DNA from 3 places in the Actinomadura sp. NPDC047616 genome. Region 2 is predicted to be linked to each of the others. Evidence: riboswitches for the same ligand, from Rfam matches in the RefSeq annotation. Region 2 holds a riboswitch; each other region holds the start of a gene.
What was found. A riboswitch is a leader RNA that binds a small molecule or an ion and turns the genes downstream of it on or off. The one in region 2 is predicted to bind thiamine pyrophosphate.

Region 1: linked by a shared signal. The riboswitch ahead of thiO (glycine oxidase ThiO) and the one ahead of ABZ801_RS15225 (Hsp20/alpha crystallin family protein) in region 2 are both predicted to bind thiamine pyrophosphate.
Region 3: linked by a shared signal. The riboswitch ahead of thiC (phosphomethylpyrimidine synthase ThiC) and the one ahead of ABZ801_RS15225 (Hsp20/alpha crystallin family protein) in region 2 are both predicted to bind thiamine pyrophosphate.

What each region holds. Positions count from the first base shown of each region.
Region 1 is NZ_JBEYTB010000002.1:588,093-595,902, reverse strand. It holds gene ABZ801_RS06965 (deoxyribonuclease IV) at 1-793, opposite strand, end outside; gene pknB (Stk1 family PASTA domain-containing Ser/Thr kinase) at 885-2,828, opposite strand; gene ABZ801_RS06955 (DMT family transporter) at 2,981-3,964, opposite strand; gene ABZ801_RS06950 (thiazole synthase) at 4,124-4,879, opposite strand; gene thiS (sulfur carrier protein ThiS) at 4,981-5,187, opposite strand; gene thiO (glycine oxidase ThiO) at 5,184-6,305, opposite strand; TPP riboswitch at 6,296-6,410, opposite strand; gene ABZ801_RS06935 (FAD-dependent oxidoreductase) at 6,514-7,716, shown strand.
Region 2 is NZ_JBEYTB010000005.1:368,185-375,994, forward strand. It holds gene ABZ801_RS15210 (hypothetical protein) at 1-1,004, shown strand, start outside; gene ABZ801_RS15215 (nuclear transport factor 2 family protein) at 1,001-1,432, shown strand; gene ABZ801_RS15220 (hypothetical protein) at 1,549-1,728, opposite strand; gene ABZ801_RS15225 (Hsp20/alpha crystallin family protein) at 1,808-2,224, opposite strand; TPP riboswitch at 2,411-2,568, opposite strand; gene ABZ801_RS15230 (helix-turn-helix transcriptional regulator) at 2,784-3,164, shown strand; gene ABZ801_RS15235 (SIS domain-containing protein) at 3,184-3,798, shown strand; gene ABZ801_RS15240 (HypC/HybG/HupF family hydrogenase formation chaperone) at 3,788-4,015, shown strand; gene ABZ801_RS15245 (SIS domain-containing protein) at 4,012-4,677, shown strand; gene hypF (carbamoyltransferase HypF) at 4,674-6,971, shown strand; gene hypE (hydrogenase expression/formation protein HypE) at 6,996-7,810, opposite strand, start outside.
Region 3 is NZ_JBEYTB010000016.1:53,275-61,084, forward strand. It holds gene ABZ801_RS31645 (mannose-1-phosphate guanyltransferase) at 1-2,011, opposite strand, end outside; gene ABZ801_RS31650 (CDP-alcohol phosphatidyltransferase family protein) at 2,008-2,829, opposite strand; gene ABZ801_RS31655 (NUDIX hydrolase) at 3,038-3,574, shown strand; TPP riboswitch at 3,582-3,693, shown strand; gene thiC (phosphomethylpyrimidine synthase ThiC) at 3,691-5,442, shown strand; gene ABZ801_RS31665 (FUSC family protein) at 5,577-6,683, shown strand; gene ABZ801_RS31670 (SDR family oxidoreductase) at 6,888-7,810, shown strand, end outside.

The DNA of each region.
Region 1 (7,810 bases), on a different contig from region 2:
CCGCGAACGGCTCCTCGCCGATCCGGCCCGCGCCGATGTTCTCGTGGCGGTCCCTGGCCGATCCGCAGGCGTCCTTGGAGTCGTTGGCGTGGACGAGCTTGAGCCGTCCCTCGCCGACCGTCTCGACGAGGGCGTCGATCGTCGCGGCCGCCCCTCCCGGGGCGGACAGGTCGTGACCGGCGGCGAACGCGTGGCAGGTGTCGAAGCACACCCCGAGCCTGGGGTGGTGGTCCAGCGCCTCGAAGAACGGGCCGAGCTGCTCCACCTTGGCGCACAGCATCCTGCCCTGCCCGGCCATGGGCTCCAGCAGCAGGTCGGGCCCGTCGCCGGGGATCTCCTCCAGCAGCGGCAGCACCTGCTCGCGGACCTGCCGCATGGCGTCCTCGTAGGACTGGCTGACCGCCGAGCCGGTGTGCACGACCACGCCGCGCGCGCCGATGTCGCGGCCCCGGCGCAGCGCGTGCCGCACCGACGCCACCGACTTGGCCAGCGTTTCTGCGCTGGGCGAGCCGAAGTTCACCAGGTACGCCGAATGGACGTAGACCGGCAGGTCGTCCTGCTCGCGCAGCCGGGCGTCCTCGGCGGGCCGGCCCTCCGGCAGCGCCCAGCCGCGCGGGTTGGACACGAACACCTGGACGGCCTCGGCGCCGATCTCGGCGGCGTACTTCAGGCCGCCGGTGGCCAGCCCGCCGGCGACCGGGACGTGCGCGCCGACCGGGCCGCCCACGACGGCCGGCGCCGGCGAGGCGGAGGACGTGCCGGTGGAGGACGAGGTCACGGATGAGGAGGCCATAGGCCGCTCAGCATAGTTGGCCGCCGGACCGTGTCCGTCCATCCCGCCCGTCGACCCCGCCCGGCCGCCGTGCGCGTCCGCCGTGAGGCGGTCAGCCCCAGATGGTGATCTCCTGGCCGCGCTGGGCGGAGGAGCCGGGCAGCGGGTTCTGCCCGACCACCCGGTCGCCCAGCTTGCTGCCGATCTTGACCTTGAAGCCGGAGCTCTTGAGCGCGCGCTTGGCGTCGTCGAACGACTGGCCGATCACCGGCGGCACCGGGAGGCGGTCGCCCCGGTCGCGCCCGCGGTCGTCGTCGCAGAAGAACTCGCCGAACAGGCAGTCGCGGCGGTTGACCACGAGCGTGACCTCGTCGCCGGACGACACGCCGGTACCCGGCTCGGGGTTCTGCGACAGCACCGTGTCACCGGGTCGCCTCCCGTCCCGGCGCCGCTCGATCTTGACGTCGAGGCCCATGGAGCGCAGCCGGTTGGCGGCGTCGTCGCTCTTCTGCCCCACCACGTTCGGCATGGACATGCCGCTGCTGACGACGATCTGCACCGGCACGTCGGGGGACTGCTTCTCGCCCGCGGCCGGGTTCGTGCGCACCACGCGGCCCTTGGCCACCGTCTGGGACGGGGTGCTGCTCTCACGGCCGGGCTGCAGGCCCTCGTCGCGCAGCATGCGCTTGGCGTCGTCCAGGGAGCGGCCGCGCACGTCGGGCACCTCGCGCGGCACCCGGCCCTTGGACGGGGTCAGCGTCACCGTCTCGCCCTTGGCGATCCGCGTGCCCGGCGCCGGGTCGGCCTTGGCGATCTCGCCCTTGTCGACCCGGTCGCTGTAGACCTCGGGGGCGATCCGGGCCCGCAGGCCCGCGTCGGCGAGCGCCTGGCGGGCGTCGGCCACCTTCATGCCGATGAGGCGGTCGGGCACGTGGTCGTACTGGCCGGACGTCTGGTACCACACCGACCAGGCCAGCACCACGGCGGCGACCGCGCCGATCGCGATCAGGACGTACCGGCCGGTCGCGCCGACCCCGCGCCTGGGGGCGTGGTCGCCCGGCGGCACCAGGGACGGCCCGGTCTCGGCGGGCGACAGCACGGCGGTGCGCCCGCCGTGCGGCAGTCCCGGCACGGGCGGCGGGGCCTGCGGGGCCTCCATGACGGCGGTGCGGCCGTAGGACGCCTGCTCGACGCGCCAGTCGATGTCGGGCGGCAGGCCGCCGTGCACCTCGGCCACCAGCGCCAGGAACTGCCCCGCGTCCTGCGGCCGCTGCGCGGGCTCGCGCGCGGTCGCCCGGGTGACCAGCACGTCCAGCTGCTGCGGCAGGCCCGGCACGAGGCCCGACGGCGGCGGCACGGCCTCGTTGACGTGCTTGTAGGCGACCGCCAGCGGCGTGTCGCCCTGGTGCGGCAGCTCGCCGGTGAGCAGCTCGTAGAGCATCACCCCGGCCGCGTACACGTCGGTGCGCACGTCGGCGTTGCCCGACAGCACCTGCTCGGGCGCCAGGTAGCCGACGGTGCCGATGATCAGCCCGGTCTTGGTCATCTTGCTGGCGCTCTCGGCCCGGGCCAGCCCGAAGTCGGCCACCTTGACCTGGCCGTCCTCGGTGATCAGCACGTTCTCCGGCTTGACGTCGCGGTGCACCAGGCCGGCCCGGTGGGCGGCGCTCAGCGCGGCCAGCACCGGCTGAGTGATCTCGAGCGCGGCGCGGGGGCCGAGGCGTCCCCGCTCGGTCAGCAGGTCGCGCAGCGTGCGGCCGGGCACGTACTCCATGACCAGGAACACGTGCTCGCCGTCGGTGCGCTGGTCGTACACCGCGACCACGTTGGGGTGCGACAGCGCGGCGGCCGCCTTGGCCTCGCCGATGAAGCGGGCGACGAACTCGTCGTCGGCCGCGAGGTTGGCGTGCATCACCTTGATGGCGACCACGCGATCGAGCCTCAGGTCGCGGGCGACGTAGACCGTGGCCATGCCGCCGCGCGCGACACGGGACTCAATGCGGTAGCGCCCGTCGAGTACCCGCCCGACGAGGGGGTCGGCAACCGTCGTGTCCATCGCTGCGAGTCTAGGCGGCTTTTCCGGTGCGCATCATCAGTCGGGAGTATGAGCATCGATCCGCCCTTGATCGGCTGCGCAGCGTGACCATTTCGACGCGAACTGCGGTTTCGAGGGGCGCGGACGGCGACGGGATGTGCCGCGATCGTCGCTCAACGTGAGGGGGCGGGCTCGGCCGCCGGTTCCTCGGGGACGGGGGCGGGGGAGCGGCGGGCGATCCACGCGCGGACGGCGCCGAGCCCGCCGCGCGACACGGCCACTCCGGCCAGGCACAGCACGCCGCCCGCGAGGGTGAACGGCCCCGGCACCTCGCCCAGCAGCGTCCACGACATCAGCACCACCAGGGCGGGAGCGGCGTAGGTGGTCGCGCCCATCTTGCCCGCCGAGGTGCGGGCCAGCGCGTACGCCCAGGTGGTGAACGCCAGGGCGGTCGGGAAGACCCCCAGGTACACCATGTTCAGCGTCGCCGACAGGGGCGCGTCGGCCAGCTCTCCGGCCAGCCGCCCGGAGAACGGCAGGCAGGCGATCGTCCCCACCACGCAGCCGTACGCGGTGACCTGCAGCGGGGAGCCGTGCCTCAGCGCGGGCTTCTGGCTCACCACTCCCGCCGCGTAGGTGACGGCCGCCAGCAGGCACAGCACCACGCCCAGCGCCGCGGAACCGCCGTCCGGGCCGCCGTCCGACAGGGAGACGCCCACCACGGCGGCGCCGGTGAACGACACCGCGATCCCGGCCAGCAGGCGCGCCGGCAGCCCCTCCTTGAGCAGCCAGCCGCCCAGCAGCGCGATGAGGATCGGGCCGACGTTGACCACCATCGCGGCGGTGCCCGCGTCCACCTCCTGCTCGCCCCAGTTCAGGGCGACGTTGTAGACGCCGAACCACAGCACCCCGGACACCAGGACGCCGGGCCAGGCGGCGCGCGGCGGCAGGCCCTCCCGGCGCACCAGGCACAGCAGCAGGAGCGTGGCCGAACCCGCCAGCAGGCGGCCCAGCGCCAGCGCGCCCGGCGAGAACTCCCGGCCCGCGCTGCGGATCGCCACGAACGCCGACGCCCACATCACGACCGTGAACGCCGCGGCGGCCACGGCGCGCCGGTCCACCGGCGGCCGGGCCGCCGCCTCTGTCTGTCGTTCCATGCGCTGCACCTTAGAAAGCGGACGTTTCCATGAACCCCGAAGCGTTCGCGCCGGTCAGGGCGCGGGCCGGGGGAGAACGTGGATCAGTCTGCGTCCGCCGATCTTTCAGGTCCAGCGAATCTTTCTACAGGGATGCGTTTAGCGATCCTTCATGAAGGGTCAGGCGCCGGTGCTGATGCCCTCCCAGGGGGACGACGCCTGCGCGTAGCGGCGCTTGGGGATCCGCCCCGCCAGCCGCGCCAGCCGCCCGGCCTCCACGGCGTGCCGCATGGCGGCGGCCATCACGGCGGGATGCTGCGCGCGGGTGACGGCGGTCGCCAGCAGCACCGCGTCGCAGCCGAGCTCCATGGCCAGCGCGGCGTCGCTGGCGGTGCCGAGGCCCGCGTCCAGCACCACCGGCACGTTCGCCTGCTCGACGATCAGCTCGATGTTGTGCGGGTTGCGGATGCCCAGCCCCGAGCCGATCGGCGAGCCCAGCGGCATCACCGCGGCGCAGCCCGCCTGCTCCAGGCGGCGCGCCAGCACCGGGTCGTCGTTGGTGTAGGGCAGCACCACGAACCCGTCGTCCACGAGCTGCTCGGCCGCGTCCACCAGCTCGATCGGGTCGGGCAGCAGGGTGCGCTCGTCGGCGATCACCTCCAGCTTCACCCAGTTGGTGTGCAGCGCCTCGCGGGCCAGCTTGGCCGTCAGCACGGCCTCGCCCGCCGTGAAGCAGCCCGCCGTGTTGGGCAGCACCCGGATGCCGCACTCGCGCAGCACGTCCAGCACCGAGCCGCGCGCCGCCGGGTCGACGCGGCGCATGGCGACGGTGGTCAGCTCGGTCCCGGACGCGGTCAGCGCCTCGCGCAGCACGTGCATGCTGGGCGCGCCGCCGGTGCCCATGATCAGCCTGGAGCCGAACTCCTCGCCCGCGATGACGAGCCGGTCCGCGCCGCCGTCCGGGGCCTCGCCGCCCGGGGCCCGGCCCGCCGCGGCCGTGCCGGCCGGAGTCGTGTGGGCCGTCTGCTCTCGCACCGTCAACCTCCCTGCACGGCGGTCAGCACCTCGAGCCGATCCGCCTCCCGTAGCGTCGTGGCGTCCCAGTCGGAGCGCCGTACCACCTCGTCGTTGAGCGCCGCCGCCACGCCGGAGACGGCGGGGGCGACGGACGACACCAGCTCGGCCACGCTGGTGCCCTCGGGCACCTCGCGCGCCTGCCCGTTGACGATGACCTTGACCTTCATGCCGTGACCTCGAAGCGATCGGGGGTGAAGGGACGGGCCTCCTCGGGCACCGTCCCGTCCAGCAGCGTCTCGGTGAGCGCGTCCGCGCTGACCGGCGTCAGCAGGATGCCGTTGCGGAAGTGCCCGGTGCCCAGCACCAGCCCCGGCAGCGCGGACGGGCCGAGCACCGGCGCGTTGTCGGGCGAGCCGGGCCGCAGCCCCGCCGACACCTCGGCGAACTCCAGCTCGGTGATGCCGGGCAGCAGCTCGCGCGCGTCGCGCAGCAGCTCCCACAGGCCCCCGGCGGTGACGCGGGTGTCGAAGCCCATCTCCTCCTGGGTGGCGCCGACCACGATCTCCCCGTCGGCACGCGGCACCAGGTAGATCGACGAGCCCTTCACCAGCCCGCGCGTGCAGCGCCGCAGGAACGGCACCCGGGTGCGCAGCCGCAGCACCTGGCCCTTCACCGGACGCACCGGTGGAACGGTCCCGGGCGGCAGGCCGCCGATGTCGGACGACCACGGCCCGGCCGCCAGCAGCACCCGGTCGGCGGGCAGCCGCGAGCCGTCGTCCAGCCGCACGCCGGCGACGGCGTCGCGCTCGACCAGCACGGCCTCGGCGCGCCGCCGGACCAGCCGCACGCCCAGCTTCTCGGCCGCGGCCAGCAGCGCGGGGGTCAGCCTGCGCGGGTCGATCGAGCCGTCCTCGGGGACGAGCAGCCCGCCGCGCACGCCCGGCGCCAGCATGGGCTCCTGCCGGCGGCACTCCCGTCCGGTCAGCGTCTGCGGGGTCAGCCCCAGCGCCTCCTGGAAACGGCGCAGGTCGTCCAGGTACGCCAGGTCGTCGGCGTCGAAGGCGACCTGCAGGACGCCGTCCGTGCGCAGTCCGGTGTCGGCCCCGGTCAGCTCCTCCAGCTCGGCGACGAACGCCGGGTAGCGCGCCAGGGACGTCAGGCCCAGCCGCAGCAGCGGCTCCTCGCCGTAGGTCAGCTCGCTGACGGGGGTCAGCATCCCGGCGGCGACGGCCGACGCGCCGCTCGCCGGATCGGGATCGACCAGGGTGACCGACGCGCCGCGCGCGGCCGTCCGCCAGGCCGTGGCCAGCCCGACGACCCCGGCCCCAATGATCACGATCTCCAAGTGTGCACTCCCTTCGCCGGCATGATCCGGATCAGGTCCTGGCGGTCGGCGGCCCGCACAGCCGCCCTCTCAGCCCGGTCGTACCGGACTCCCGCGGTTTCTCGCATCTACCACCCTACGTCCCATTAGTCCGGTCCCGTGTGCGGGCATGCGCGTGGCGGACGGCCGTCCGAAGCGGCCGGAACCGGGCGGACTAAGGTGAGCCTTCATGAACAGGGTGATCGTGGTGGGCGGCGGGCTGGCGGGCGTGCGGGCGGTGGAGGCCCTGCGCCGCAAGGGGCACGAGGGAGAGGTGATCCTCGTCTCGGCCGAGCGGCACCGGCCCTACGACCGGCCGCCGCTGTCCAAGGCGGTGCTGGCGGGCGACGCCGACGACACCACCGTCGAGGTCGACTGGGACGACCTGCGCTGCGAGACGCTGCTCGGCGAGCGCGCCACCGCGCTGCGGCCCGGCGACCCGCGCGGCGGCACCGTCGTCACCACCGCCGGCGAGCTGGAGTTCGACGGGCTGGTCATCGCCACCGGCGCCACGCCCGTCACCCTGCCCGGCCACGGCGCCCAGCACGTGCTGCGCACCATCGACGACGCCCGCGACCTGCGCGCGCGGCTGACGCCCGGCGTCCGCCTCGTCATCGTGGGCGCGGGCTGGATCGGCGCGGAGGTCGCCACCACCGCCGCCAGGAAGGGCTGCTCGGTCACGGTGGTGGAGGCCGCCGACGCCCCCCTGTCGGGCGCCATCGGCCCGGAGGTCGGGGCGCTGACGGCCCGCTGGTACGGCGAGGCCGGCGTGGAGCTGCGCACGGGCGTCAAGGTCGCCGCCGTCGAGCCCGGGTCGCTGCTGCTGGCCGACGGCGACCGCGTCGCCGCCGACGCGATCGTGGTCGGCGTCGGCGTCCGCCCCGAGCTGGGCTGGCTGGACGGCTCCGGCGTGGAGATCGACGGCGGCGTGGCGACCGACGCCGCGTTCCGCGTCACCGTCGCGGGCACCCCGCGGTCCGACATCGTGGCGGTGGGCGACTGCGCCGCCTGGTGGTCGAACAGGTACGGGCGGCGCCTGCTCGTCGAGCACTGGGACACCGCCCTCAACGCCCCCGCCGTCGCGGCCGCCACCCTGGTCGGGGAGGACGCCGAGTACGACCCCGTGCCGTACTTCTGGTCCGAGCAGTTCGGCCGGATGGTGCAGTACGCGGGCCACCACCCGGTGGCCGAGCGCGCGCTGTACCGGGGCGACCCCGACGGCTCCAAGTGGTCGGTGTGCTGGCTCACCGGCGACCGCCTGGACGCGATCCTCACCGTCGACCGTCCCCGCGACCTGGTGCAGGCGCGCCGCGTGATGACCGCGGGCACGCCGGTCGACCCGGACCTGCTCGCCGACCCCGAGCGTCCCGTCCGCGAGACGGTGAAGCCGTGACGGCGCACGTGACGGCGCCGCGACGCCGGCGGCGGCGCCCGGCGGCCTTCCGGGAAGCGCCGGGGTTTGAGAGGAGCGGGGGCGTGGTAGGCAG
Region 2 (7,810 bases):
TTCGGTTACGTCCGCACTCGTTCGCCTACACCGACCCGTCGGCCGAGGTGGACGTGTGCTGCCCGGCGTGCCGAGGCGGCGGGTGCGGGCTGTGCGACGACGGCTGGGTCGAGTGGGGCGGCTGCGGCATGGTCCATCCCCGCGTGCTGGCCACGTGCGGAATCGACCCGCTCCGCCACGCGGGCTTCGCCTTCGGCGTCGGCATCGAACGCACCCTCATGCTCCGTCACGGCTTGAGCGACATCCGAGACGTCATCGGACACGACCGGCCCCACCCGGGCCTGCGCGTCCCCAACGTGCCACGCCGTGCCGCCGAGGCGGTTTCGCCGTTCACCAGGCGGCAGGCCACCGCCCACGCGCTCACGGACGCCGGCTGGACGGAGCTGCACACCGGCCCCTTCCTGGATCAGGCCGTATGGGACGCACTCGGGCTGGGCGGAGACGACCCGCGGCGGGCCGCGCTCCATGTCGCCAACCCGCTCGACGGACAGCCGTCCGCGCTGCGCACCGCGCTGCTTCCCGGACTGCTCGCCGCCGTGCGAACCCGGGCGCGGCACGCCTCCGGCGAGCTCAGGGTGTTCGAACAGGGGAGGGTCTTCTCGCTGCCGTCCGGTGGGCTCCAGCCGCTCACGCCGCCGCCCACAGGTACCCGGCCTCGCCCCGAGCAGGTCGAGGCCGTGTGCTCGGCCATCCCTCCCCAGCCGTACCAGCTCGCGGCTGCCGTGACGGAGGCGCGGCACTGGCAGGCCATGGTCCCGGTCATCCGCGACGTGGCCCGGCAGTGGGCCGTCCCCCTCCGGCCGCAGCCCGGTCGTTCCCGTGGTTCCTGGCCGTGGCGCGGCGACCGCCCCTGGGTCCGCGTCGTCGCCGGCCGGACACCGGTGGGCGAGGCGGGCGAACTCGAACCCACGGTCCTGCGCCGCCTCGGCCTGCCCGCGACGGCGGTGGCTCTCACACTCGACCTCGACGCGCTGGAACGCAGGGAAAGGACGACCAGGAAATGACCCCGATCGAGCTCGCCGGCACCTACCGGGACGCGTTGACGCGCGCCGACCTGCAAGGAGTCCTGGCGTTGTTCAGCCCCGGCGCGACGGTGCATTCTCCGCTGTACGGTCCCATTCCGGCCACCGAGTTCTATCCCGAGCTCTTCGCCGACACCAGCCGTGCCAAGTTCCATCTGCTGGGCGTGGCCGAGGGCGGCAAACCGGACGGCGGGCGGATCGTCACCGTCTGGTTCCAGTTCGACTGGCGGCTGCCCTCGGGGCAGCCGGCCGACTTCGAATGCGTCGACGTCCTCGAACTGGCCGACGACGGCAAGATCACAACGCTTCACATCATCTACGACACCGTCACCGCCCGCCCCGCCTTCGAGGCCGAGAAGGGCGAGGGCAGTTCGTGGCGTCCCGCCTCGTCCACCGGCCGGGCGCGATGACCGGGGCCGGCCGGTGCGCACCGTGCCGGCCCGGCGCCGGCCGCGCGGCGAACAGGCCACCGTCGTGACGATCGGGGCCGCGTCGGCTCCGTTGCGGAGCACGGCGGCCCCGCTCTTCAGCGGCGTCGTCTCCGGCCGCGGCGGATGGCGGAGACCATGACCGCGATCACGGTGACGGCCAGGACGGTGATGCCGATGGCCGCGGCCCACCGGCCGTAGTGGGGCAGACGCAGCGCGCCGGCGCAGGCGACCAGGAGAACCCCGGCCGCCGTGTCACCGGCGCGAAGGTTCGGCATCGTGCCGCCGGACGCGGAGGGGCATCTGGCCGTGATGCCCCTCCGGTGGCTCCCGTCCGGGGGGCGGGCGGCAGCGCGGTCACTTCTGGATCGCGATCCGCTTGGCCTCGTGCTCGGCGGCCTTGGGCAGCGGCACGCGGACGGTGAGGATGCCCTGGTCGTAGGACGCCTTGATGGCCTCGGTGTCGGTGTCCGCCGGCAGGGTGAAGGAGCGCGTGAAGGTTCCGTAGCGGAACTCCGACCGGTGCGCCTCCTTCTTCTCCTCGTGACGTTCGGCGTGGACGCGCAGCATGCCGCTCTCGGCCGTGATCTCCACGTCCCTGTCGGGGTCGATGCCGGGCAGCTCGCACCGGATGACGTAGTCGTCGCCGTCGATGTAGTCCTCGACCCGCATGGTCTGCCCCATGCCCGCACGCAACATCGCGAACGGCGACTCCATCCAGTCGAACAGCTCGGGGAACAGGCTGCGCGGTTCCCTGTGCTCGAGTGCACCCATGACGCCTCCTTCGGCAGAGGTCTTCCGCGATCGCCCCCGGCGGCGGCCGGTCCGCAGGGCGGCCGCTCCTGGTACCGGAGGGGGTGCCCTCCGCGCCGGTCGTCAGTCATCGAGGAGGCCGTCACTCCGGCCGGGGCGGCCGTCAGATCGCTCGCCGTGGGGGCGCGTACGCCTGCGCACATCAGAAGACCTGTGAGGCGCTCTCCCTGCGCCGGCATTGTCCGGTTCAGGTTCAAGGGGTCGCCGCACCACTTGACGTGGTTACGGCCTCTCAGCCTTTCCATTGACTCTCCGTTGGATTTCTCCTTCAGAGAACCTCTGGTCCAGCTCCCTCGCTCGTCTCACAGGCCTGTATCCAATATCGCGCGGCCGGTGATCCGGCACCAGGGGGCGGCGGGCGTTTTTACGGGAAGTGGAGGCACTCTTTGCCGAATTTCGCGTATGCGGTACTTCGCCGCCTGCACCGAAAAAAGGGATGACGCTGAGATAGCGGCCCTGGACGGGGGGTAAAGCGTCAGCGACCCGGGGCCGGCGAGGTGGCAGGGGGAGGAGAGCGGTGGTGGACGGCAGCGAGACGCGTGGTCTGCTCCACCCCTTCCTGCTGCTGCTGATCTGCGAGCAGCCGGGGCACGGCTACGAGCTCATCGACCGGCTCGGCTGCCTGGGCGTGTCCGGGGTGGAGCCCGGTCACGCCTACCGGGTGCTGCGCAACCTCGAGCGTGAACGGCTGGTGGTGTCCACCTGGATCACCTCCGACGCGGGGCCCGCCCGTCGCCGCTACGAGCTGACCCGTGAGGGGCACGCCGACCTGGAGGCGTGGATGGCCCGTCTGGCGCGGCTGCGCGAGGTGCTCGACTCCTGCCTCCTCCGGTGGAGCAGGGCGGACCGGGCGCCGTCCGGGTCGCCTAACGGGCGGCGCGGGTCGTACACGGTCTCGTGAGCGGGAAGGGAGCATGCGAATGGCCGAGGGACGGCCGGTGGCGTCCGCGGTCCGGGCCCCGTTCGAGCGCCGGGCCGAACCCGGCCGGGCGCTGGCCGAGCAGGCCGACCACGTGGCGCGCGCGTGCCGGGACATGGCAGGACGCTTCCGCGACGGCGGCAAGCTGATCGTGTTCGGGAGCGGCGGCGCGTCGACCGACGCCCAGCACATCGCCGTGGAGTTCGTCCATCCGGTCATCGTGGGCAAACGGGCGCTGCCCGCGGTGTCGCTGACCGACGACGCCGCCGCCCTGACGGGGATCGCGGCGGCCGAGGGGCTGGGCGCGGTGTTCGCCGCGCAGGTGCGGCTGCTGGGCGGCCCGCGGGACATCGCGCTCGGCCTGTCGGGGGACGGCCGGTGTCCCGAGGTGTTGCGCGGGCTGCGGGCCGCCCGCGGCCTCGGCATGCTGACGGTCGCGCTGGCCGGCGCCGGCGGGGGAGACGTCGCGGCGGCGGCCGACCATCCGCTGGTGACCCCCTGCGACGACCCCTGTGTGGTGAAGGAGATGCACGTCACCATGTACCACCTGCTCTGGGAACTGGTGCACGTCTTCCTGGAGCATCCGGCGGCGCTGGAGCGCGGCGATGAGCGGTGACGCCGACGGGCCGCGGTGCCACGACGAGGTCTGCGTGACCTGTTCCGACAGCGCCGTCCCCGTCAGGATCCGCGAGCTGCTGGGCGACGGCCTCGCCGTCGTCGACACCGACGCCGGGCCGGAGGAGATCAGCGTGGCGCTGGTCGACGCCGGGCCGGGGGACGTCGTTCTGGTCCACGCCAAGGAGGCCATCGCCGTCGTGGAGGACGCGCCATGACCGTGCCGGACGACACCGGGATGGAGACGCTCTACCCCTTCCTGTACTCGGGCGGCGCCCGCGCCGGCGCCCTCCTGGCGGAGGCGGGCCGCTCGGCCAGGGAGAAGGCCGCCGAGATCGCCGAGCTGCGCGGCTCCCTGGCCGAGCGGCACGGCGCGGCGCTGCTGCGTTGCGCGCGCCGGCTGGCGGAGGCGTTCGAGGCGGGCGGCAGGCTGCTGACGTTCGGCAACGGCGGCAGCAGCACCGACGCGCAGGCGGTCGCGCGGCTGTTCGTGTGCCCGCCGGCGCCCGCGCGGCCGCTGCCCGCGATCTCGCTGCCCCACGACGTGGCGACGCTGACGGCGCTGTCGAACGACGTCGGGTTCGAGGTCGTCTTCGCGCGCCGGCTCGCCGCCCTGGGACGGCGCGGCGACATCGCCCTGGGCCTGTCGACCAGCGGCGGCTCGCGCAACCTGCTGCGCGCCTTCGACGAGGCCGCCGGGCGCGGCATGGTGACGGTCGGTTTCGCCGGGTACGACGGGGGCGCGATGGCCGAGGCCGGGACCGTCGAGCACCTGTTCGTCGTGCCGTCGTCGTCGGTGCACCGCATCCAGGAGGCCCAGACCACCCTCTACCAGGTCCTCTGGGAGCTGACCCGGCGGGCGCTGGACGGTGACCTGTGACCTCGGCCGCCGGGCCGGTGCCGCGCACGCGGATCCGGATCCGCGTCGAGGGGATCGTGCAGGGGGTCGGGTTCCGGCCGTTCGTGCACGGACTGGCCGGCGAGCACGGCATCGCGGGTTTCGTCGGCAACGACGCGGCCGGCGTGTTCGCCGAGGCCGAGGGAGCGCCCTCGGCGCTGGCGCGGTTCGTGGCCGACCTGGAGCGGCGGGCGCCGCCCCTGGCACGGGTCGAACGGGTCGTCACCGAGCCGCGCGAACCGCGCGGGGAGCGCGGGTTCCGCATCGTGGCCAGCGTCGACGGCGCCGCCCGGCAGGCGCTGGTGCCGCCCGACGCGGCGACGTGCGGCGCATGCGTCCGCGAGATCTTCGACCCGTCCGCGCGGCGCCACCGCTACGCGTTCACCAACTGCACGAACTGCGGGCCGAGGTTCACGATCGTCACGGACGTGCCGTACGACCGGGGCAACACCACCATGGCCGCGTTCCCCATGTGCGGCGACTGCGCGGAGGAGTACGGCGACCCGCGCGACCGCCGGTTCCACGCCCAGCCGGTGTGCTGCCCGTCGTGCGGCCCCGCGCTCCGGCTCCTCGGGCCGGACGGCCGGACGGCGACGCGGGCGGACCCTCTCGAGACCGCCGCGCGCTGGCTGCTGCGCGGCCGGATCCTGGCGGTGAAGGGGCTCGGCGGATACCACCTGGCCGCGCTCGCCGGCCACGAGGAGGCGGTGGCGGCCCTGCGCGCCCGCAAACACCGCGAGGACAAGCCGTTCGCGGTGATGGCGCCCGACGTGGCCGCCGCCCGCGCCCTCGTCCACCTGGAACCCGAGGCCGAACGGCTGCTGACCGGCGCCCGCGCCCCGATCGTGCTGGCGCCCCGCCGAGCCGGTGCCGGGGTCGCCGCCGCGGTGGCGCCGGGCAGCCGCCGGCTCGGGGTCATGCTGCCGTACACGCCGCTGCACCATCTGCTGGTGCGGCGGGTCGCCCGCCCCGTCGTGCTGACGAGCGGCAACCGGTCCGACGAGCCGATCGCCCACCGGGACGACGACGCCGTGGCGAGGCTGGCGGGGATCGCCGACGGGTTCCTGCTGCACGACCGGCCGATCCACGTGCGCACCGACGACTCGGTGGTGCGGGTGTTCCGCGGGCGGCCGCTTCCGGTGCGCCGTTCCCGCGGCTACGCGCCGTCGCCGGTGACCGTGCGCGGCCGGTTCCCGCGGCCGGTGCTGGCCTGCGGCGCCGAGCTGAAGAACACCTTCTGCGTGGCCAAGGGCGACCGCGCGTACCTGTCCCACCACATCGGCGACCTGGAGAACTACGAGACGCTGCGCTCCTACGTCGAGGGCATCGCGCATTTCCGCCGGGTGTTCGACGTGCGGCCGGAGGTGGTGGCGCACGACCGGCATCCGGAGTACCTGTCCACCAAGTACGCGCTGGAGCAGGCCGGCGCGGAGCCGGTCGCGGTGCAGCACCACCACGCGCACGTCGCCTCCTGCCTGGCCGACAACGGGGCGTGCGGCCCGGTGATCGGCGTGGCGTTCGACGGGCTCGGCTACGGCGACGACGGCGTGCTGTGGGGCGGTGAACTGCTCGTCGCCGACCTGGCGGAGTACGAGCGGGCCGGGCACCTGGCGGCCGTGCCCCTGCCCGGCGGGGCCGCGGCGGTCCGCGAACCGTGGCGCATGGCCGCCGCCTACCTGGACGCCCTCTACGGCGACGACCTGCCCGACCTGGACGTGGTCCGGCGGCACCGCGACCGCTGGGCGGCGGTCACCGGCATGGCGCGCACGGGGACCAACGCCCCGCTCACCACGAGCGCCGGCCGGCTGTTCGACGCGGTGTCGGCCCTCGCGGGCGTGCGCGACGCGGTCACCTACGAGGGGCAGGCCGCCGTCGAACTGGAGCAGCGGGTGTACCTCGGGGAGCACGGCGCCTACCGGGCCGGGCTGGCCGAGCGGCCGGAGCTGGTGATCTCCGGCCACGACCTGGTGCGGGCCGTGGTCGACGACCTGGCGGCGGGGACCGACGCCGGGCGCGTCGCCGCCCGCTTCCACAACGGCCTGGCGCGCGCCGTCGTCGACGCGGCCGACGTGCTGCGGCAGCGGACCGGTCTCGGCACGGTCGCCCTGTCCGGCGGGGTCTTCCAGAACCTGGTGCTGCTCGACCGGGTGGTGTCCGGCCTGGAGAAGGCGGGGTTCGCGGTGCTCGTCCACTCCCGCGTGCCGCCCAACGACGGCGGGATCTCCCTCGGCCAGGCGGTCGTGGCCGCCGCCCGTGACCGCCGCGCGCCACCGTGACCGCCCTGATCAGCGGGCAGACCGCTAGCAGATGCGCGGCAGCGGGTCGCCGACGAGCATGTCGACGATCCGGGTCCCGCCGATGGACGTCTCGAGCAGCACCAGACCGGCCGGCTCGTCCTCGACGCGCCCCACCAGCGCCGCGCCCGCGCCGAGGGGATGCGCCCGCAGCGCGTCCAGGGCGGTGTCGGCGCGGTCGCCGTCGACCACGGCGACGAACCGGCCCTCGCACGCCACGTACAGCGGGTCGATGCCCAGCAGCTCGCACGCGCCGTTCACCACCGGCCGCACCGGCAGCGCCGGCTCCCGCATGACGATCGCCGCGCCGGCCGCCCGCGCCACCTCGTTGAGGACCGTGGCGACCCCGCCCCGGGTGGCGTCGCGCAGCATCCGGACCCCGCCGGGCACCGCGTCCAGCAGCGCCGCGACCGCGCCGTGCAGCGCGGCCGTGTCGGACGCCAGCTCCGCCTCGATCTCCAGCTCCCCCCGCGCGACCATGATCGTGACACCGTGCTCGCCGATCGGGCCGGACACCAGCACGGCGTCGCCGGGCCGCACCGCCGAGGCGCCCAGCGCCACGTCCCGGTCGAGCACGCCGACGCCCGCGGTGGTCACGTAGCAGCCGTCCGCCTTGCCGCGTTCGACCACCTTGGTGTCGCCTGTGACGACGGCGACGCCCGCGCGTTCGGCCGCCGCCGCCATCGACGCGACGATCCGCCGCAGGTCGTCGACGGCGAACCCCTCCTCCAGGATGAAGCCCGCCGACAGGTACAGCGGCCGCGCCCCGCACATCGCCAGGTCGTTGACGGTCCCGTTCACCGCCAGGTCGCCGATGTCGC
Region 3 (7,810 bases), on a different contig from region 2:
CCTGCTCGGCGACGCGGGTGGTGGTGACCGGCAGCGCGACCCGTCCGCCGCGCCGTTCGGCGGCCACCAGGTCCAGCATGACCAGCAGGGCCCGGCCGTCGCCGATCAGCTCGCCGTTCTCGTCGACCAGCGAGATCCGCTCCCCCACCGGGTCGAACCGCACGCCGAACGCCGCGCGCGCCGAGGACACCAGTTCGCCCAGGCGCTGCAGGTCGCGCATGCGCTCGGCGAGCGTCTCTGTGGGGTTGGCCTCGTCCAGGGCGTTGTTGCGGGTCAGCACCTCCACCCCGACCCTGCCCAGCAGCGTCGGCAGCACCAGCGAGGTGGTGCCGCCCGCGCAGTCCAGCACGATCTTCAGCCCGGCCTCGCGCACCCCGGACATGTCGACGTCGCGCAGCAGCTCGTGGGTGTAGGTGCCGACGGTGCGGGCCGGATAGGTCAGCTCGGCGATCTCGCCGGGGAAGGCGCGCCGGTACTCCCGGCGGCCGAACACCCGCTCCAGCTTGCGCTGGGCGGCCTGGGACAGGTCGGCGCCGTCGGCGTCCATGAACAGCATGTCCACGCCCTGCGGGTCGCCGGGGGTGGTGCGGATGTAGATGCCGCCCGCGCACTCCTCGCGCGCGGTCTCGTGGCGGGCCATCGGCAGCGGGCACGCCTCCAGGTCGCGGACGTTGATGGCGCTGGAGGTCAGCGCGCTGATCACGGCGCGCTTGAGGGTGGTGGCGGCGCGGGAGGCGTCGCGGCCGGTGGTGACGGTGCTGCCCTTGGTGAGCGTGGTGGCGTAGGCGCTGGCCAGCCGCACCGCCAGCTCGGGGGTGATCTCCACGTTGACCAGGCCGGACACCCCGCGCGGGCCGAACAGGGTGCGCTGCCCGCGCGACTCCCAGATCACGCTGGTGTTGACCACCGCGCCGGCCTCGACGGTCTTGAACGGGTACACCTTGACCTGGTTGGACAGGTACGCCTCGGCCTCGATGACGCACTCGTCGCCGACCACCACGCCCTCCTCGACGCGGGCACCGGCCATGATGTCGGTGTTCTTGCCGATCACGCAGCCGCGCAGGGTGGCCGAGGGGCCGACGAACACGTTGTCGTGCACGATCGCGCGGTGCAGGAACGCGCCCTCCTTGACCACCACGTTGCTGCCGAGGACGGTGAACTCGCGCAGCTCCACCCCGGCCTCGACCTTGGCGTAGTCGCCGACGTACAGCGGGCCCTTCAGCACCGCCTCGGCGTCGACCTCGGCGCCCTCGGCCACGCGCACCCCGGGTGACAGCTCGAACCCGCCCAGATCGACGTCGACGAGCCCGGACAGCATGTCGGCCTGCGCCTTGAGGTAGCTGTCGTGGGTGCCGACGTCCTCCCAGTAGCAGTCGGCGATGTACCCGTAGATCGGCGCGCCGCGCGCGACGAGCTCGGGGAACACGTCGCCGGACCAGTCGACCGGCTCGCCGGCGGCGACGTGGTCGAGCACCTCCGGCTCCATGACGTAGATGCCGGTGTTGACGGTGTCGGAGAACACCTGGCCCCAGGTGGGCTTCTCCAGGAACCGCTGGACGCGGCCCTCGTCGTCCACGATGATGATGCCGAACTCCAGCGGGTCGGGCACCCGCTTGAGCCCGATGGTGACCAGGGCGCCGTTGCGCTCGTGCGCGCGGACCATGTCGGTCAGGTCGATGTCGGTGAGCGCGTCCCCGGAGATCACCAGGAAGCGGTCGTCGCGCAGCGCCTCCTGGGCGTTCTTGACGCTGCCGGCGGTGCCCAGCGGCACGTCCTCGGTGGCGTAGCTGAGCGCCATGCCCAGCTCCTCGCCGTCGCCGAAGTAGTTGCGGATCAGCGCGGCCAGGAACTGCACGGTCACCACGGTCTCGGTGAACCCGTGCCGTTTGAGCAGCCGCAGCACGTGTTCCATGATCGGCCGGTTGACGAGCGGGAGCAGGGGCTTGGGCTGGTTGGCGGTCATCGGGCGCAGCCGCGTCCCCTCACCGCCCGCCATCACGACGGCCTTCATCGGGGTTTATCCGCTCCCTCCTGTTCACCGGACGGGGGGCTCCCGTCCGCCGGAGGCGGCGCGCCGGACGCGTCGCCGTGCTGGTGCCGCCCGGGTGGTTCACCCGCGGGCGCCTCCCCCGTGGGTTCTTCCCCGTCCCGGCCGGTTCGTTCCCCGCCGGTTGGTTCTGCGCCGGTTCGTTCTCCACCGGTTCGTTCCCCGGCGGGGACGTCCCCGGCGGGCCCGGCCAGCATGAGCTGCCGCGTCTGCCACCAGTACAGGGCCGCGGCCCACCAGTACAGGCCCGTCCCCCAGATCGCGAAGCACCAGCCGACGATCTTGGCGGTGGTGGCCACGGCGCCGTCGTGGTCGCCCAGCAGCAGCAGCGGGAAGGCGTACAGCAGGCACAGCGTGGCGGCCTTGCCCACGAAGTGCACCGGCAGCGTCCCGCCGTATCCCAGGCGCCGCATCAGCGGCATGATCGGCGTGATCGCGACCTCCCGGCCGACGAGCAGGATCACCAGCCACAGCGGGATCACGTCGCGGACGGTCAGGCCGATCAGGGTGACCAGGATGTAGAGCCGGTCGGCGGCCGGGTCCAGCACCATGCCGAGCTTGCTGGTCTGGTTGAGGGCGCGCGCCAGGCGGCCGTCCAGCCAGTCCGACAGGCCGGCGAACACCAGCACGCCCAGCGCCCACCAGTCGGCGCCGACCAGTACCAGCCACAGGAACAGCGGCACGCCGAGCAGGCGCGCGAAGCTCAGGATGTTCGGTATCGTCCAGATCCGGCCGGACGCCGTCGCGAAGTCGTCCCTCTCGGGAGGCGGCTGCTCGCGCAGCGGCCCCCCGGCCCCCGGTGCACCGGGTGGCGACGCTCCACGTCCGGCTCGGGGCGTCACGCCCCCCGTCCCCCCGCCAACGACTGCCATCACTGACGCGCTCGCTCTCCTCGGTCCGGGCCCACCGGCCAGGCAGGACACGCATCTCTGTCCCCTAGATCCTGACCCTACCGGTCAGCTTGCGAAAGCCCCCGATAGCGTCCGGCCCATGCGGTGGACCCTGCACGGCGAGCGGACCGTCTACGACAGCCCCTTCATGTCCGTCCGGCTGGCCGACGTCGAGCTGCCCGACGGGCGGCGCTTCGACCACCATCTGCTGCGGGTGCGTCCGGCCGCCGGCGTCGCCGCGCTGGACGGACACGGCCGTGTGCTGCTGATCTGGCGGCACCGGGTCATCACCGACCGGTGGGGCTGGGAGATCCCCGGCGGGCGGGTCGAGCCGGGTGAGGACCCCGCCGACGCCGCCGCCCGCGAGCTGGTCGAGGAGACCGGGTGGCGCCCGGGCCCGCTGCGGCATCTGCTGGACGTCCACCCGTCGCCGGGCGTGCACGATGGCGTTCATCACATCTTCACCGCCGACGGCGCCGGCGATCCGGCCGACGTGGAGGCCGAGCGGATCGAGTGGGTCCCGCTGGCGTCCGCGCCGGAGCCGGCGGCCCGGGGCGAGATCGGCTCGGGGTCGACGGCGGCGGCGCTGCTTTACCTCATGTCCCGGGGTTGCGGCAACGGGGGTGCGGCGGGTTAGCGTCGGCGCGACAGATCGCGGGGGCCCGGCGAACCGGGCTGAGATCGCGGCTGAGACGGCCGCCGACCGCTGGAACCTGACCGGGTAATGCCGGCGTAGGGAGAGATCACGTCATCATGACCGACAGCGTGTCCACACCTGTCCACGACGCCCGTCCCGCCCGCAGGACGTATCTCGTCGGGTCGCGTCCCGACGTGCGCGTCCCCATGCGGGAGGTGGCGCTGACCAACGGCGCGACGGTGGTGCTGTACGACACCTCCGGGCCGTACACCGATCCGGGCCACGTCGTCGACGTGCGGCGCGGCCTGCCCGCCCTGCGGGCCGGGTGGATCGCCGAACGCGGCGACACCGCCGAGTACGAGGGGCGGCCCGTCCGTCTGGAGGACGATGGCCGCCGGTCCGCCGATCCGCTGCGTGACCAGGGGGCCTTCCCGCCGCGCCGGCCGCGCCGGGCCACCGGCGGGGCGGTGACGCAGCGGGCGTACGCGCGGCGCGGGGAGATCACACCGGAGATGGAGTTCGCGGCGCTGCGCGAGGGGGTGGCGCCCGAGGTGGTCCGCGCGGAACTGGCGGCGGGACGGGCGGTGCTGCCCGCCAACGTCAACCATCCCGAGTCCGAGCCGATGGTGATCGGCTCCCGCTTCCTCTGCAAGGTCAACGCGAACATCGGCAATTCCGCGGTGACCTCCTCCATCGAGGAGGAGGTGGAGAAGATGACCTGGGCGACGCGGTGGGGCGCCGACACGGTCATGGACCTGTCCACCGGACGCGACATCCACACCACGCGCGAGTGGATCCTGCGCAACTCGCCCGTCCCGGTGGGGACGGTGCCGCTGTACCAGGCGCTGGAGAAGGTCGGCGGCGACCCGGCCGAGCTGACCTACGAGATCTTCCGCGACACCGTCATCGAGCAGGCCGAGCAGGGCGTGGACTACATGACCGTGCACGCCGGGGTGCTGCTGCGGTACGTCCCGCTGACCGCGCGCCGCAAGACCGGCATCGTGTCGCGCGGCGGGTCGATCATGGCGGCGTGGTGCCTGGCGCACCACGAGGAGAACTTCCTCTACACCAACTTCCGCGAGCTGTGCGAGATCTTCGCCGCCTACGACATCACCTGGTCGCTGGGCGACGGGCTGCGCCCCGGGTCGATCGCCGACGCCAACGACGAGGCGCAGTTCGCCGAGCTGCGCACGCAGGGCGAGCTCACCCGGATCGCCGCCGAGTACGACAACCAGGTGATGAACGAGGGCCCGGGGCACGTCCCCATGCACAAGATCAAGGAGAACGTCGACCTGCAGCGGGAGCTGTGCGACGGGGCGCCGTTCTACACGCTGGGCCCGCTGACCACCGACATCGCGCCCGGCTACGACCACATCACCTCCGCGATCGGCGCGGCGATGATCGGCTGGTACGGCACCGCGATGCTGTGCTACGTCACGCCCAAGGAGCACCTGGGCCTGCCGGACCGCGACGACGTCAAGGCGGGCGTGATCGCCTACAAGATCGCCGCGCACGCCGCGGACCTGGCCAAGGGGCATCCGGGCGCGCAGGCGTGGGACGACGCGCTGTCGGACGCGCGGTTCGAGTTCCGCTGGGAGGACCAGTTCAACCTCTCCCTGGACCCCGACACCGCCCGCGCCTTCCACGACGAGACGCTCCCGGCCGAGCCCGCCAAGACCGCGCACTTCTGCTCGATGTGCGGGCCGCACTTCTGTGCGATGAAGATCACACAGGACGTGCGCCGGTACGCCGAGGAGCGGGCGCTGCCCGAGTCCGAGGCGCTGGCGGCGGGGATGCGTGAGAAGGCCGCCGAGTTCACCGCGTCCGGCGGCCGCGTCTACCTGCCGATCACCCCGTCGGACGCCTGACCCGCCGCCCGTCCGTCCCGTCCGTCCCGGGCGTCGCCGCGTCCGGGACGGACGGGACGCTCCGGATCACACTTCGTGCCCGGATAGGCGCGTTCCGGCCGGGTAATGGGCCTCGCGTGCTTGGAGCGGATCGTGTGACGGGTCGAGTGGACGAGGTGGTCCGGCGGGCGGCGGCGACGCCCGGCCGGTGGCACTACTGGCGGGGACGGCTGCACATCGTGGTCAAGGCCGTGCTGGCGTCCGTGCTGGCGTGGCTGGCGGCCCGGTACCTGATGGGGCATCGGCAGCCGTACTTCGCGCCGCTGGCGGCGTTGCTCGGCGTGTACCCGACGGTGGCGCGCTCGTTGCGCGAGAGCCTGGCGTACGCGGCCGGGTTCCTCGTCGGCGCGCTGCTGGCGATCCCTGTCGGGATGACGGTCGGGCCGAACCCGGCCGGCATCGCGGTGGTGGTGGCCGTCGCGCTGCTGGTGTCGAGCTGGCACGGGTTCGGGGACCAGGCGCCGCAGGTGCCGTTCACGGCGTTGTTCGCGCTGCTCGTCGGCGGGCACGAGGTCATGTCGTACGTGGTGCCGCGGCTGGGCGACGTGGGGGTGGGCCTGGCCGTGGGGCTGGCGGTCAACACGCTGGTCTTCCCGCCCCTGCACATCGGACGCGCCGACGCCGCCGTCCGGGACCTCAAGGAACAGCTGGCGTGCGCGCTGGAGGAGCTGGCGTCCCTGACCCGGCCGCCCGGCGCCGGCGACGCGGAGGACGGGTGGACCCGGTGGGGGGAACGCGAACGGCGGCTGCGCCACAGCCACCACGGCGCGTACCGGGCGTGCGAGCAGGGACGCGACAGCCTGCGCGCCAATCCCCGCGTCAAGCTGCGCCGGCGGCGGGCCGACGGGCACGGCGCCTGGCGGTCGCTGCGGCTGATGGACACCCTCGACCACACCGCCACGTACGTGCGCTCGATCGCCGACGCGCTGCGGGAGGCGTCGCGGACCGACCCGGACGGCGCGCTCCTCGACGCGCGTTTCCGGGACGGCTACGCCCGGCAGCTGGACATGCTGGCCGGGCTGGTGCGGAGCCTGCCCGACGGGTCGGGGGACGACGCGGCCGAGGCGCGCGGGCTGCAGCAGTGGCTGGAGCAGCCGTACCGCGGCGCGGGCACCGACGCGCCCGGCCTGTGGGACCCCCGCAAGGAGCTGCTGCGGCTGAGCGGCCTGCTGCTGGACAACGTCTGCACGCCTCCGACGTGACCCCGCGGCCGCGCCGGATGATCGCTCCGGACGGTCGGGCGTGGACGGCCAAATCACCATTGTTCGGACAACGCGCCGGGTACCCCGCGCGTGTCCGCATGTCACGCGCGGCCTCGGGTATGTGGCCGCACGGTCGGCCCCGGTCGGCCCCGGTCGGACCGGCACGGCCGGACCGGCCGGTGCGCCAGTGCGAAGGAGGTCCGTGTGAGAGCCAAGAACGCCGTCGTCGTGATCACCGGCGCGTCCAGCGGCATCGGCCGCGCCACCGCGCTGGCCTTCGCGGACAAGGGCGCGGCGGTGGTGCTGGCGGCCCGCCGCGGGCACGCGCTGGAGGAGGTCGCGGTCGAGTGCCGCCGGCGGGGCGGGCAGGCGCTGGTCGTGCCCACCGACGTCACCGACGACCGGTCGGTCGAGGAGCTGGCGCGGCGGGCCGCCGGCCGCTTCGGCCGCGTCGACATGTGGGTGAACGCGGCGGCGGTGTCGCTGTTCGGGCCGTTCGAGGACGTGCCGCTGGAGGACTTCCGCCGCGTCCTGGACGTCAACGTGATGGGCTACGTGCACGGTGCGCGGGCGGCGCTGCCGTACCTGCGCCGCGCCAGGCGGGGCGTGCTGGTGAACGTGTCGTCGGTGGCGGCGGTCGCGCCGCAGCCGTACTCGACCGCGTACACGATGTCCAAGGCCGCGGTGTCCGCACTGAGCGCCAGCATCCGCCAGGAGCTGCGGGTGCGGGGCGAGCACAAGGTGAAGGTGTGCACGGTGCTGCCCGCCACGATCGACACGCCGCTGTTCCAGCACGCGGCCAACTACACCGGCCGCCGGGTCGTGGCGATGCCGCCGGTGTACGCGCCCGAGAGCGTGGCGCGGGCGATCGTCGGGCTGCTGCGCTCGCCCGTCCCGGAGGTGGTGGTCGGCCGCGCCGGTCGCCTGGTGCGGCTGCAGGCCCGGCTGAACCGGCGGATGCTGGAGCGCGGCATGGCCCGGCAGGTGGACCGTCACCACCTGTCGCGCAAGGACCTGGCCCCGGCCACGTCGGGGATCGTGCACACGCCCACGGTCGACACCGGCTCGGTGCACGGCGGCTGGGACGGCGGCGGGCACGCGCTGCGCCGCGCCGCGGCCGTGACCGC